2 regions of the Arthrobacter sorbitolis genome follow, and region 2 is predicted to be linked to the other one. Evidence: predicted binding sites of a transcription regulator. Region 2 holds the regulator's gene; the other holds the start of a gene.
The links. Region 2 encodes LexA, which represses DNA repair genes until DNA is damaged. Its sites were predicted from a motif close to TCGAACANNTGTTCGA; they were not measured.
Positions count from the first base shown of each region.

Region 1: ACX80K_RS12330 (HNH endonuclease signature motif containing protein) is a predicted target of LexA. The motif match lies at 4,978-4,993, and genes of this name have one in related genera.

Region 1 covers NZ_JBTNDM010000006.1:85,626-93,011, forward strand. The annotation lists partial or broken gene ACX80K_RS12320 (dicarboxylate/amino acid:cation symporter) at 1-719, opposite strand, end outside; gene ACX80K_RS12325 (DUF885 domain-containing protein) at 933-2,582, opposite strand; gene ACX80K_RS12330 (HNH endonuclease signature motif containing protein) at 3,371-4,882, opposite strand; gene ACX80K_RS12335 (serpin family protein) at 5,229-6,503, shown strand; gene ACX80K_RS12340 (acyl-CoA carboxylase subunit epsilon) at 6,601-6,906, opposite strand; gene ACX80K_RS12345 (acyl-CoA carboxylase subunit beta) at 6,903-7,386, opposite strand, start outside.
Region 2 covers NZ_JBTNDM010000012.1:41,535-48,920, forward strand. The annotation lists gene hisB (imidazoleglycerol-phosphate dehydratase HisB) at 1-357, opposite strand, end outside; gene ACX80K_RS15665 (histidinol-phosphate transaminase) at 496-1,590, opposite strand; gene ACX80K_RS15670 (LysM peptidoglycan-binding domain-containing protein) at 1,669-2,268, opposite strand; gene lexA (transcriptional repressor LexA) at 2,636-3,361, shown strand; gene ACX80K_RS15680 (ATP-dependent DNA helicase) at 3,443-5,521, opposite strand; gene hflX (GTPase HflX) at 5,514-7,094, opposite strand; gene ACX80K_RS15690 (class I SAM-dependent methyltransferase) at 7,235-7,386, shown strand, end outside.

The DNA.
Region 1 (7,386 bases), on a different contig from region 2:
CAGCCGTAGATGGCCACGGCGTTGCCGATCAGGCCGACGGTCCCCAGCGGCGCGATCCGGATGATCCACCAGAGGACCTTCTGGATGACGGCGAGGGCCGAGGCGTTGAAGGCGAGGAAGGGCTCGGCCTGCCTGCCGACCTTGAGGGCCGCGATACCGACGGCCACGGCGACGACGAGGACCTGCAGCACGTTGAAGGTGAGCGCGGTGGTCACCGAGCCCGAGTCGGCGACGGTCGACGAGGCCTGGAGGCCCAGGAAGTTGGCGGGTACGAGGCCCGTCAGGAAGGCCCACCAGCTGCCCGTGCTGCCGGTGTACTCGGCGGGTGCGGTCGCGCCGGTCCCGGCACCGGGCTGGAAGAGGACGCCCAGGCCGATGCCGATGACCACGGAGATCAGCGCGGTGATCGCGAATCAGAGCAGGGTCTGCCCCGCGAGGCGCGCCGCGTTGTTGACCGCGCGGAGGTTCGCGATGGAACTGACCACTGCGGTGAAGATCAGGGGGACGACGGCGGCGCGCAGCAGGGCGACGTAGCTCGAGCCGAGTGTGGCGAGCGTGGTGCCGAGCCCGGTGGGCGTCTCCTTGGTATGGCCCGTGTACTTGGCGAGGAGGCCGAGGGCGAGCCCGACGACCAGGGCTGCGATGATCTGCGGACCGAAGGAGGTCGCCCAGCGGGGCAGTCTGCGCCGCGAGGGCGGGGTGGTGGTTTCTGTAGACACGCCCGAAACACTAGGGGCGAGGTATACCGAAGCGAAGCCGCAGTTGCGAAATGTTACCCGGAGCCGTCCGGGAACGGTCCGTCCGGTGACGGCGGTCCTGCCGGGCGCGGCCGCCGTCGTTCCCGGGTTTCGCCCACCAGAGCGGGTGTCGCGGCGGAACACGCCGCGAATCGCGGTGATGCGATGCGAGAACCGGGAACGACGGCGGGCGGGTCAGGACACCAGGGCGCGCCGCAACGTGTCGAGTCCCACGGAGCCGAGGTTGAGTGCGCGGGTGTGGAAGGCGCGGAGGTCGAAGGCTTCCCCCTCGTTCGCGCGAACCTCGTCGCGGATCTGCTCCCACAGCCGCTGGCCGATCTTGTACGACGGTGCCTGCCCGGGCCAGCCGAGATAGCGCGTGTACTCGAAGTTGAGCTGGCCCTCGCTGATGGCGATGTTGCGCTTCAGGAAGTCGTAGCCCTTCTCCGGGGTCCACGTGCCCTCGCCCCAGCGCTCGGGGATCTCCAGCTCGAGGTGCACGCCGATGTCGAAGACCACGCGGGCGGCGCGCATGCGCTGGGCGTCGAGCATGCCGAGCCGGTCGCCCGGATCGGACAGGAACCCGAGTTCCTGCATGAGGCGCTCGGCGTAGAGCGCCCAGCCCTCACCCTGCCCGGAGACCCAGATGGCGTTGCGGCGCCAGGGGTTCAGCAGGGCCCGCTGATAGGTCGCGGTCGCGACCTGCAGGTGGTGGCCCGGAACACCCTCGTGGTAGACCGTGGTGGTCTCCTTCCAGGTGGTGAAGGAGTCCTCGCCCTCCGGTACCGACCACCACATGCGGCCCGGGCGGGAGAAGTCGTCGCTCGGTCCCGTGTAGTAGATGCCGCCCTCGTTCGTCGGGGCGATCCGGCACTCGAGGCGCCGCATCACGTCGGGGATGTCGAAGTGCACCCCGGCCATGGCGTCGACGGCCATGTCGGAGAGCTCCTGCATCCACGCCTGCAGTGCTGCGGTGCCCTGGAGCTGGCGGGCGGGATCCTCGTCGAGGATGCGCATGGCCTCCTCGATGGTTGCTCCCTCGCGGATCTCGTCGGCCACCGCCTCCTGCTCGGCGATCACGCGATCGAGTTCCTCGACGCCCCACCGGTACGTCTCCTCGAGGTCGACGGCGGAACCGAGGAACACGCGGGACATCAGGGCGTAGTGTTCGCGGCCGACGGCGTCCTTCTCGGGTGCCGTGGGGAGCAGGTCGTCCTGCAGGAAGGCGGCAAGGGCACGGTAGGCGGAGCGGGCAGCGTCGGCACCTGCTCGGAGCTGCTCGCGCACCGGCTCGGGAAGGTCGACGTCGCCTGCGCTCGTGGTGGTGCCGAGGGCGTCGAAGAACCCGCCGTCCTCCGCGTACTTCGTGGCCTGCTCGACGACGATGGAGACCTGTCGGCGTGCTGCGACGAGTCCGCGCTCGCGGCCGGCACGGAGTGACGAGATGTATCCGTCGATCGCGCCGGGCACGTTGGTCATACGGCCGGCGATGTGCCCCCAGTCCTCCGCCGTGGCGGTGGGCATGAGGTCGAAGATCGCGCGGATGTTCTGGGCCGGGCAGGCGATGTTGTTCAGTTCGGCGTAGTCGAGGCCGGTCTCGTGGATCTCGAGGTCGAGTCCGAGCCGCTCCCGCATCGCGTCGAGCGTCACGGCGTCGACGTCGTCTGTGGGCTGCAGGTCGTTCAGTCGAGTCAGGGTTTCCCGCGTGGCCTCGGCAAGGGCCTCGATGCCGGCCGGTGAGTAGTCCTGGTATTCCGTCTCATGACCGGGGAGGCCGAGTTCGGTGGCGAAGTTCGGCATCAGTTCGAGCAGGGTCTCGTAGTAGGACGTGGCGACGGCGTCGATCGCGGTCGCCGGGCGTGCCGGGAGTTCGCCGGCCTGGCTGGACTCGCTGGAGGAGGCTGCGGACGCGTCGGAAGCTGGAGTGTTGTGGGTCACGTCCCGAGCCTAGCGGCAGGTGGTTGCCGGAGGCCACAGCGCCGCCGGTGCCACGTGCCGGCCCGCCGGAGCGACACCCGGCTCTCGGACGCCGCGACACCGGGCCGGTGGCGAACAGGAGTCGTGCCTGGACGTAGGGGCGGGTGATGAGTTCCGGATAGTGGCCGGAGGGGTCGAGGAGGTAGACGCCCGGTCCTCCGTGCTCGGTGTTCGTCTCCCCGGGCCGACTCCGCTGCGGGTCGGGCCCTCTTCGTTTGCATGGGCTGTATCGACTGCCGAACATCGATGCAAGGAGCACCACGGATCAGCGGGCGACGAGTTCGCCCGTCCGGGAGCGGCTCCGTCGAGCCTGACTGGTCATTCTGTCGACGAGCCTGTCGCCGCCCATTCCCGGGGTCCAGACCGATGGTGCCGCACATCACGAACAAGGATTCGCGATTCTCGATCACCTCGCGACGTGAGGTGAACAGCTCATCGCCCGACAACAACTCAGAAGCATCGTTGATGATGCTTCGATTGCCGCGAGGAAGTGCATGGTGAAACGACGACGAACATCGAATTCCGGCGTTCCACGGGCAGAAGTGGGATAGTCCCATCGAATTGCAGGAATTGCAGGGATCTCGAGTGCTGATCGAATTTTTCCGTCGTGGGTGGAGAGGATTACAGCAAAAGTCCGGGGAGTGATTCTCGTGACGTCAGAAGGGGGGTGGGTCGGGTTCGGTGGTGTAGGTGCGGCCGGTGGGTGAGGTGGCGGTGAGGGTGCCGGGGGTGTTGTAGCCGCCGGGTGTTCCGGTGGGGCTGCCGGGTGTGTCGGGTGTGTCGGGTGTGTGTTTTTCGTGGGTGTAGGGGGTTTGGGTGTAGTGCCAGATGCCTTGGGTTTTGAGGTGGTGGTGTTTGCGGCAGAGGGAGGCGAGGTTGGTGGCGTTGGTGGGTCCGTGGTGGGACCAGGGCACGGTGTGGTCGAGGTCGCAGCGGGAGGCGGGGATGGTGCAGCCGGGGTGGCGGCAGGTTTGGTCGCGGACGCGGAGCCAGTGTTTGAGGTCGGCTGGGACGGTGTAGGTGGTGCGGCCGACGCTGAGTACGGCCCCGGTTTCGGGGTGGGTGAGGATGCGGGTGAAGGAGGGGGCGTGGGCGGCGAGGCGGCGGGCGATGTCGGCGGGGATCGGTCCGTAGCCTTCGAGGTCGGCGGGGGCGTCGTCGACGCCGAGGAGGGTCAGCACGGGCACGGTGACATTGACGTGCGCCCGGATCCGGGGCGAGGACGCCGGGGCGCTGCACCCGCCACAGCAGGCCCCGCCCCCGCAGGTCCCGCCCGCACGACTGGCGCCCGAGCCCGTGCTGTCGGGGCCCGTGCTGCCCGAGCCCGTGCTGTCCGAGCCCGCGCTACCCGACCCCGTTAGGCCGGCGCCGCTGCTGGCCGGGCACCCGGTGCCGCTACCCGTACCTATGCCGGTGCACCCGGTGCAGGGGGTGCAGGGGGGTGGGTCGGTGAGGAGGAGGTCGGTGAGGACGTCGGTGCGCAGTTGGGTGAGGGTGCGGGTCTCGGTGGGGGTCTGTAGAGAACGGGCGGTGCTGGTGAGGCGGGTGTCGATGGCGGTGGCGTCGGTGGCGGGCAGGTGGACGTGCAGCCAGGCCATCGCGTCGTGGTCGGGTTCGAGGTCGACGCGGCGGCGGGTGGTGGCGGTCGCGGCGCGTTGGTGGAGGGTCTCGGGGTGCAGTCGGCTGCGCAGGGTCCGGGCTTTGCGGGCGAGGCGGCTGGTGGTGGTCTCGGCGGCCAGGGGCAGGAGCTGGTCTTCGAGGAGGGCCGCGGTGGTCGCGGGCAGGCCGGTGTATTCGTGGAGCAGGGTGGTCGCGTGGGCCCAGGAGATCGTTCCGGCGTGCAGGGCCGCGTGGGTGCGGGGGTGGTGGTTGACCAGGACCGCGGAGTGCTGGACGAGGCGGTGGGCGGTGCGTTCGGGGATGCGCAGCAGGCAGGCCAGTTCGGTCGCGGTCGTCGTGTCAGCGAGGTTCGTACGCCGCCGCCTGACGGGCTTCTGAGAGGATTGTCCGCCGGTTTGGTAGTCGAAGAATTCGTCTTCGAGGAGTTGGTGGAGTTCCTCGGTGGCGGTCGCGAGGTCCGCGTCGATGCGGGCTTTGTCCGCGGCGAGGGACAGGATGCGGGCGTCGATCCGCTCGCAGTCGGCCCGATACTCCGCGGTCGTCCTCATGCACCGATGATCCCGCCCACCACCGACACTATGAGGCGATGAGGGCCGTTCATCGAGCGCCTGCAGATTGCACTGCGGACTGCTCGTTGTTCGTGCCGAACGCATGATGGGAACGGTTCGGAACATTCGCCCCGCGTTTCTCCTTTCCGACCGATACCTGCGCCGATCTCGGACCGTGACCGGATCGTTCTCCTCGTTCCGTAGTTCCCCGAGGTCCACGGGCCTACCGTGGTGCACAGCGAGCAGGTGCACAGCGAGCAGCTGCACCGCGATCAGGGTCCACTACGGACAGGTGGCCCGTGATGCGCGAGACGCACAGGACCTGGAAGAGCCACAGGGGGAGCACATGAATCAGCAACGTACAGACGGGACGCACGCGACGCACACGGCGCGACGAGGCGCCACGGCGACCGCCGCCCTCGTGCTGCTCACCGCCTGCGGTACGGCGCCGCCGGACCAGCAGAAGGCGCCCGTGGAGCGCGTCGTCGTCCAGCAGGATCAGTACCCGGAGGCGCAGGAAGCGATCCTGCGGTCCTCCTACCGGCTGGGTGCTGCGCTCACGGCGTCCCCCGACTCCAACCAGGTCACCAGTCCGGTCAGCGCGCTCTACGCCCTGTCGATGCTGCGGGCCGGCGCCGGCACGACGACGGCGGAGGAGATGGACACCGTGCTGGGCTTCACCGCCGAGCACCACGAGGCGATGAACGCGCTGCTCGGCGGTGTCCAGCAGTTCGACGGAGACCCCGGCGACATCGACGAGGAGACCCCGCCCAGCACGCCACTGCTGCATCTGGCCAACGCCGTGTTCGTCCCCGAGGAGGGGCAGACGGGAGAAGCCTTCCTCGAGGTCCTGGCTCGGCAGTACGGAGCCGGCGTCTATCCGGTCGACTTCGCGGATCCCTCGACGCCGGCGCGCATCGACGACTGGGTCTCGCAGGAGACCGGAGGCCGGATCGACACCGCCCCGCTGGAGGCGACTCCCGACACCACGCTGTCGCTGCTGAACACCGTCTACTTCGCCGCCGCCTGGGAGGAACCGTTCGATGCCACGGAGACGAGGAACGAGCGCTTCACCCTGCCGAGCGGCGCGGAGGCCGAGGTGCCCACCATGCATGCCGCGGTCACGGTCCGGCACGCCGGCGGCGCGGGATGGAGCGGCATCGATCTGCCGTACGGCGAGGGCTTCTTCATGCGGCTCGTCCTGCCGGACGAAGGGTCGGCGCCTGCCTGGGACGAGCAGCAACTCGCCAACATGGCGGACGCCCTTGACGCCGCTGAACCCGTTCCCGTGGCCCTCGCCCTCCCCGCCTGGGACCACGCATACGACCAGGACCTGCTCGTTCTCCTCGCTGCACTCGGGCTGGAGGAAACAGTGGGTCCGAGCGCCGACTTCGGTGCCATCCAGCCCGGGAGTGTCATCGCCGGTGGTACCCAGACGGCGAACATCACCGTGGCGGAGAAGGGGACGATCGCCGCAGCGGTGACGCAGTTCGCCATGGTGACGAGCGCCCGGATCCCACCTGACCTGAGCATCTCCTTCGACCGGCCCTTCGGCTACCAGATCGTCCACGAGGACACCGGGCTGGCGGTCATCATGGGAACCGTCGCGGATCCGCGCTAGCGGGACCCGGGGCCGTACCACCCGGACAGGGTGGGAAACTCCACGGCAGGAAAGCCCGCGGCGGAGCGACCACCCGCGAGCAGGACAGCAGCGGGAACTAGCGGACGCTGCGCCGCCAGGACCCGGGACCCGGCGTCGGACCCAGCCGCAGCAGGGCGCGCCGCACCCAGGACCGGCCCTGGTTCGGGGCGTCGTCGCCGTCGCCCGCGCCCTGCAGGGCGACGACGACGGCGGTGAGCGCCGCCAGTTCCTCATCCGTCGGATGGCCGGACACCACCGCGAGGACGGCGTCGCCGTCGGCCACGCCCGGATCACCGGAAGGGACGCCGGCCGGCGAACCCGTAGGGGCATCCGCGAGGGAGACTCCCGGGCCGCCGTCGGACACGCTCTCCACGCCGGTCACAGCGGGATGTTCCCGTGCTTCTTGGCGGGGTTCGAGGCCCGCTTTTCCCGGAGGGCGCGGAGCCCGCGGACGATCTGCAGGCGTGTCTCGGACGGGGCGATGACGGCGTCGACGTATCCGAGCTCGGCGGCCTGGTACGGGTTCAGCAGCTCCTCCTCGTACTGCTGCACGACATCGGCGCGCGCGCCCTCGACGTCCCCGCCGGCCTCCGCCACGGCCTTGAGCTGCCCGCGGTACAGGATGTTGACGGCGCCCTGGGCGCCCATGACGCCGATCTGCGCCGTGGGCCAGGCGAGGTTGAGGTCCGCCCCGAGCTTCTTCGATCCCATGACGATGTACGCGCCGCCGTACGCCTTGCGCGTGATGACGGTCAGTTTCGGGACCGTCGCCTCGGCGTAGGCGTAGAGCAGCTTGGCACCGCGCCGGATGATGCCCTGGAACTCCTGGTCCTTGCCCGGCAGGAAGCCGGGAACATCCACG
Region 2 (7,386 bases):
CCGGCCGGAGATGTCGACGACGGCGTTCGCGAGGGCCTCGTCGAGCGGGACGGTGGCCTCGCCGAACCGGCGGATGCCGGCCTTCGTCCCGAGCGCGATGCGGAGGGCCTCGCCGATCGCGATCGCGGTGTCCTCGACCGTGTGGTGGACGTCGATGTGCGTGTCGCCGGAGGACCTGATGGTGAGGTCGATCAGCGAGTGCTTCGACAGGGCCGTGAGCATGTGGTCGTAGAAGGGCACGGTGGTGTCGATCGAGGACACACCCGTGCCGTCGAGGTCGAGCTCCACGAGGACGCTGGACTCGCTCGTGACGCGCTCGATACGGGCCGTTCGGCCTGGGGCGGCATCAACTGTCATTGCTTTCCTTCTGTCTGCTCCCGGGCATCCGGGCACGGATCGGCGTTTCTGGGAGAGCCGGGGGTCGGGATCGGCGGGGCGCGCCGGGCGGCCCCTCAAGTCTAGGAGACCCGTCCGCAGGACGGGCCATCGGAGGGGCTAGAGCAGCTTCCCCAGCGCGGACAGGAACGCCGTCGTCTCCGGTTCTGTTCCCGCGGTGACGCGGAGCGACCCCGGGATCCCGACGTCGCGGATCAGCACCCCCGCCTCCAGCAGTCCCTCCCAGACGCGGTGCGGGTCGTCGAGGCCCGAGAAGAACACGAAGTTGGCGTCCGAGGGTGCCGGGGACAGTCCGAGGCGCTCGAGCTCCCGGACGATCCGGTCCCGCTGCACCTTGATCGCCTCGACGTTGGCCAGCAGCGTGTCCGCGTGGGTGAGCGCGGCGTTGGCCGCCGCCTGCGTGATCGCCGACAGGTGGTAGGGCAGGCGCACCAGCCGCAGGGCGTCCGCGACCTCCGGGGCTGCCGCGAGATACCCGATCCGCGCCCCGGCGAGGGCGAACGCCTTGCTCATGGTGCGGGACACGAGCAGCCGCGGGCGGCCGGGGAGCAGGGTGAGCGCGCTGGGTGTGTCCTTCTGCGCGAACTCCCCGTAGGCCTCGTCGACGATGATGATGGCGCGTTCCGCCTCGCCGGCGTCGTAGGCCGCCTCGACGACGTCGAGGCCCAGCGCCGTGCCCGTGGGGTTGTTCGGCGAACACAGGAAGACGATGTTGGCGGCCGACTCGCGTACCGCCCGGGCCGTGGCCCCAGGGGTCATGGCGTAGGCGGCCTGACGGTCCGCCGTGACGTACCGCGTGCCCGTGCCGCTGGCCAGCAGCGGGTACATGGAGTAGGTGGGCGGGAATCCGATCGCCGTCCGCCCCGGCCCGCCGAACGCCTGCAGGACCTGCTGCAGTACTTCGTTCGAGCCGTTCGCCGCCCACAGCTGGTCCGGGGTGAGGCCGTGGCCGAGATAGTCGGCGAGGTTTTTCCGCAGCTCCGCGAATTCGCGGTCCGGGTAGCGGTTGAGGCCCTGGGTCGCGTGGGCGACGGCCTCGACGATCGCGGCATGCACATCGGCCGGGACACCGTGCGTGTTCTCGTTGACGTTCAGGAGGATCGGGACGTCGAGCTGCGGCGCACCGTAGGGGTGCAGCCCGACGAGGTCGTTACGCAGCGGGAGGTTTGCAAGGGCGTCGACGGAGGAGGGCACGCTCCCAGTTTAAGCGATGCCGACTTCAGCGGCTAATGAAGTCGGGCTGGGCGCCTGCGGCGGCCGGACCGGCTCTGCCTATCCTGCCGCGGGGACGGCGATGCTCTGGCCCGCCTGGACGACGGAGCTGCGCAGGTCGTTGAGTTCGACCATCTCGGCCACGACCTCGCGCGGGTCGCGGTCCGGCGCGTACCGGAGCGCCAGGTCCCACAGGGACTCGCCGGCCGCCACACTGACCTCGACGGTCGACGAGGGTGCCGGCAGCGACTCCGAGGCCTGGGCCTGCGACGTGAGGAAGGCGCCGAGGAGGATGAGGGCCGCCACGCCGAGCGCGATCGGCAGGCCGACCAGCACCAGCCGTCCCCGCCGCGTCAGGGTCACGGGCCGCTCCGTACTCCGCTGCATGGAGGTACGGGGCTGCATGGACGTATCGGACAGCGTGGACGTGGCGGTGCGGGACGCCGAGCCACGGGGCCTGGGGACGCGGGGCCCGGTCCACGCCGTGCGCACGGGCGGGACGGACTGCAGGGCAGGGACGGACCGGAGGAGCGGGACGGACCGGGTGAGCGGGGCCGTCGCGGGCGGGGCGGACCGGACGAGACGGAGGTGCGGCTCCGGACGCGTGGGGGTCAGCGCCCAGAGCGCCGTGCTGCCGTGCTGTGCTGGTGCTTCAGCCATTACGTAGCCTCTTTCCCTTCGAACAGCCGGTCGGGGCTGGACTCTCGTTTCGAACGCGTGTTCTAATTCATCTGAGCTTATTTCTAGCACTGACCGACGACCCTTGTCGAGACTCGCTCGAACATATGTTTGAAAAGCCCCACCGTCTGCCCTAGCGTGAACAGGGCAGGGCATGGACGGCACCTGCTGCCACCAAGCGGCAGGCACGGCGTCGATGTACCTCAGGAAATCACCCGCCACTGACAGAATCGCTCCCGCCCCGGCGGAGGGCGGCAGGCGGGCACAACGGGATCTGCAGTCCCAGGCGAAAGGCATCACAGTGGCGGAACGAACATCGGCGGACCGGCAGGAATCGAACACGGCCGAGGTGCCGGCGAATGCCGTGCCGATCTCGGCGGGCCGTGGCCGCCCCCGCGGCCGCTCGGTGTCGAAGGGCCTGACCGCGCGCCAGCTGACCATCCTCGAGACCATCCAGCGCTCGATCGCGGACAAGGGCTACCCGCCCTCCATGCGGGAGATCGGCGACATCGTCGGCCTGGCCAGCCTGTCGAGCGTGACGCACCAGCTCTCGCAGCTCGAGCGGCTCGGCTACCTGCGGCGCGACCCCAAGCGTCCCCGGGCCATGGAGGTCCTGCTGCCGCTGACCCTGCCGCCCGAGCCGGCGACCGGTGACGGGTCGGCGCCGGAGCGGCCCTCTGCCGAGCACAGGGTCGCCGTCGACACCGCCCTGGTCCCGCTCGTGGGGCGCATCGCAGCCGGTGGGCCGATCCTCGCCGATCAGGTCGTGGAGGACGTCATGCCCCTCCCCCGGCAGCTCGTGGGCCATGGGGAGCTCTTCATGCTCAGGGTCTCGGGGGACTCGATGGTCGACGCCGCCATCTGCGACGGGGACTGGGTGGTGGTCCGGAAGCAGCAGAGCGCGCAGAACGGCGACATCGTTGCCGCTCTCCTCGACGACGAGGCGACGGTGAAGACCTTCCGCCAGCGCGACGGCCATACGTGGCTGCTGCCCCAGAACACCCGCTACGAACCGATCCTCGGAGACCATGCCAGCATCATGGGCAAGGTCGTCTCGGTGATGCGCGCCCTCTAGGTCCGGGCACGCACCACCGGGCATGCTAAGGGCGCCGCAGTCCGGAACTGCGGCGCCCTTCGCATGGCATCGGCAGGACCGTCAGCGGACGGAGAGGCGTTCGAGGATCCCGGTGACCGTGGCCCTGTCCGTCGTCGCCCAGAAGGGCGGCAGCGCGGCCCGGAGGAAGCCGCCGTAGCGGGCCGTGGCGAGGCGGCTGTCGAGCACGGCGACGACGCCCCGGTCCCCCGTGGAACGGATGAGCCGTCCGGCCCCCTGGGCGAGCCGGACCGCGGCGTGGGTCGCCGAGACGCTCATGAACCCGTTGCCGCCGTTGCGGGCGACGGCTCGCGTGCGGGCCGTCATGAGGGGGTCGTCGGGCCGGGGGAAGGGGATGCGGTCGATGACGACGAGGCGGCACGACGCGCCGGGCACGTCGACCCCCTGCCACAGGGACATCGTGCCGAACAGGCACGTGTCCGGCTCGGCCGCGAACCGGTCGACGAGCCCGCTCAGGGAGGACTCCCCCTGGCACAGGATCTCGAAGTCGACCTGGGGCCGTAGCGCCTCGGCCGCCTCCTCTGCGGCCCGCCGCGAGGAGAACAGGCCGAGCGCACCCCCGCGGGAGGCCCTGAGGAGCGTCAGCAGCTCCTGCAGCTGCGCGTCGGACGTGCCGCGCTCGGGCTTGGGCAGGTCCTTCGCCACGTACAGGACGCCCTGGCGCGGGTAGTCGAACGGACTGCCGACGTCGACGCCGGTCCAGGCGGGCGCGCCGGGTCCGCTGAGGCCCAGCGACCCCGCGACGGGACCGAACTCGGACCCGATGGCAAGCGTCGCCGAGGTGAGGATCACCGTGTGGTCCTCGAAGAGGCCCTCCCGCAGGCGTGCCGCGACCGAGAGCGGCGCGACGTTGAGTGTCGCGGGTGCACCCTCGTCCGGCTGCGCATACCCGGATCCCGGTGTGAAGGTGCTGGTCCGGGACGCCCAGACCACCTCGTTCGAATCGGTGGCCGCGAGGATGCGCTCGGCGAGGTCGAAGACCAGCGTGACGCGCGAGCGGGCCACCTGCCGCCCGCCGTCGGCGTCCGCCTCGGACTTGCCGTCCGTCTTCGTGTCGGACAGTGCGGCCCGTGCTGCGTCGCGGACCTGCGCGAGCGACTCCTCGAGGTCATCCGGCAGCCCGCCGGGCAGGAGCCCGGACGGGACGAGCTCCGAGGCCGCCTCGAAGGCGGCGGCCGCGGTGTCGAGGGCCGAGGTGCCGATGGAGGCGTGGCGGCGGAGGGCGGTGGAGGCCGCCCCCACCATGGAGGCCGAGAGCTGCCCGGACACGGCTCCGGTGACGCGGTCGTGCAGCTCGTGGGCCTCGTCGATCACGACGACGTCGTACTCGGGCAGGACGGCGAGCCCCTCGAACGCGCTGATCGCGAGCATCGCGTGGTTGGTGATGATGATGTCGGCGTCCGCGGCGGCGGCCCGGGCCTTCTCGCTGAAGCACTCCTGCGCCATCGGGCAGCGGGCGGCGCCCAGGCACTCCATGCTGGACACGGACACCTGCCGCCAGGCCCGGTCGCTCACGCCGGGGACGAGGTCGTCGCGGTCGCCCGTGTCCGTGCCGTCCGCCCACTCGCGCAGCCTCACCACCTCGCGGCCGAGCGCCGACGAGGGCGCGCCCCCGGTCAGCGGCGACGGGTGCGGTGTGGCGTCCTCGCCGAGGCTGAAGAGCGCATCGGGGACGTCCTCCTCGGGGAAGCCGCCGCCGGTCTTGTGGAGGCAGACGTAGTTGGAGCGGCCCTTGAGCAGGGCGACGTCGACGGGGCGCGCGAGGGCGGGCCGGACGGCCTCGAGGAGGCGCGGGAGGTCCCGGCCCACGATCTGCGCCTGCAGGGCGAGCGTCGCGGTCGAGACGACCGACGGCCGGTCGCTCTCCAGGGCGTGCGCGATGAGCGGGACGAGGTACGCGAGGGACTTGCCGGTCCCGGTGCCGGCCTGGACGAGCAGGTGGTCGCCCGAGCGGATGGCCTCACTGACCTGCCGCACCATCTCGTGCTGGCCGGTGCGCATCTCCCCGCCCATCGCGGCCACGGCGGTGTCGAGCAGTTTGATCGCTTGGTGGTTCCCGGGAGCGGACGGGCCCGGGACCGGCGCCGCGACGGCGGCGCCGGACCGTGGTGTGTCACTCATGCCGCAGGTACGGCTCCAGGTCGGCCGCCAGGCCCTCGCGAACCATCACCTCGAGGCGCGTCCCGTCGTCGACGTGCTCCAGGCCGAGGATCTCCACGTCCTCCTCGTGGAGGCGGCTCAGCACCTCGCCCCGCTCGTAGGGCACGAGCAGGTCCAGCTTGACCCCGGGACGCGGGATGCTCGTGCTGATGAGCTGACGGAGCTCGGTGAGCCCCGCCCCCGTGCGGGCGGACACGACGATGGAGCGTGGCTCTCGCTGCCGCAGCCGCTCGATGACGAACGGGTCGGCGGCGTCGGCCTTGTTGAAGACGAGGATCTCGGGCACCTTGCGGGCGTCGATCTCCGTCAGGACGGCGCGCACGGCGGCGATCTGCCCTTCCGGGTCGGGGTGCGACACGTCGACGACGTGCAGGATGAGGTCGGAGTCCGCCACCTCCTCCAGGGTCGACCGGAAGGCCTCGACGAGCTGTGTGGGCAGCGAGCGGACGAATCCGACCGTGTCGGCCAGCGTGTACCCGATGCCGTCGGGCGTCTCCGCCCGGCGGACCGTCGGGTCGAGCGTCGCGAACAGCGCGTTCTGCACGAGGACGCCTGCGTCCGTCAGCCGGTTCAGCAGGGACGACTTGCCGGCGTTCGTGTAGCCGGCGATCGCGACGGAGGGTACCTGGTTGCGTCGGCGGTTGGCGCGCTTCGTCTCCCGCGCGGGCTTCATCCCGGCGATCTCGCGGCGCAGCTTCGCCATGCGGTTGCGGATCTTCCGGCGGTCGAGTTCGATCTTCGTCTCACCGGGGCCTCGGGAGCCCATGCCGGCGCTCGCGCTGCCGACCTGGCCTCCGGCCTGGCGGGACATCGACTCGCCCCAGCCTCGGAGGCGCGGCAGCAGGTACTCGAGCTGCGCGAGCTCGACCTGCGCCTTGCCCTCGCGGCTCTTCGCGTGCTGCGCGAAGATGTCGAGGATCAGGGCGGTGCGGTCGATGACCTTCACCTTGACGATGTCCTCGAGGCCTCGGCGCTGCGACGGGGACAGCTCGCTGTCGACGATCACCGTGTCGGCTCCGGTGGCCTGGACGATGTCCTTCAGCTCCTGGGCCTTGCCCGAGCCGAGGAACGTCCCGGGGTCCGGCTTGGGGCGCCGCTGGACGATGCCGTCCAGCACCTCGGACCCGGCCGTCTCGGCGAGTGCGGCAAGTTCCTGCAGCGAGTTCTCGGCGTCCTGCGCCGTACCCTCGCTCCACAGCCCCGCGAGGACGACCCGCTCCAGCCTGAGCTGCCGGTACTCGACCTCGGTGACGTCCTCGAGTTCCGTCGACAGTCCGGCGACGCGGCGGAGGGCGCGGCGCTCCGCGAGGTCCTGCTGGTCCCCGTCGGCGTCCGACGTCTCGTCGTCACCCGAGAGGGCGAGCGCCCGTGAACGCCAGGTCGTCTCGATCGGTGCTGCGGTCTTCTCCGGCTTCGTCCCGTTCTTCGCCTTCGCCACGGCAGCTTCGTCGCTCGCCAGGATCCGGTCGATAACGGCTTGGATCTCCTCCGGGCCCATGTCGGCGCCGGTGGAATGCCCGTGATTCTCGGTCATGTTCTCCCTAGTTGGATGTCCTCCGATTCTACGGCCGCCCCTCGGGGCGCTCCAGCGGATTCTCCCCGGGCGAAACCGGGGTGCGCCCGGGCACGCCACCGCGGAGGGACGGGCACGGAGGTGCCACTAGGCTTTCCTCCATGGATTCACAGCAGGAGCCGCAGCCGGACGCCCAGCACTATTTCAGCGCACGACCGGCCGGACCGGACACGCGCAGGCCCCTCGCCGTCGTCCTGGCGGGCAGCCGCAGGGACCTGGTGACCTCGTCGGGCCTCTTCAGTCCCGACGGTGT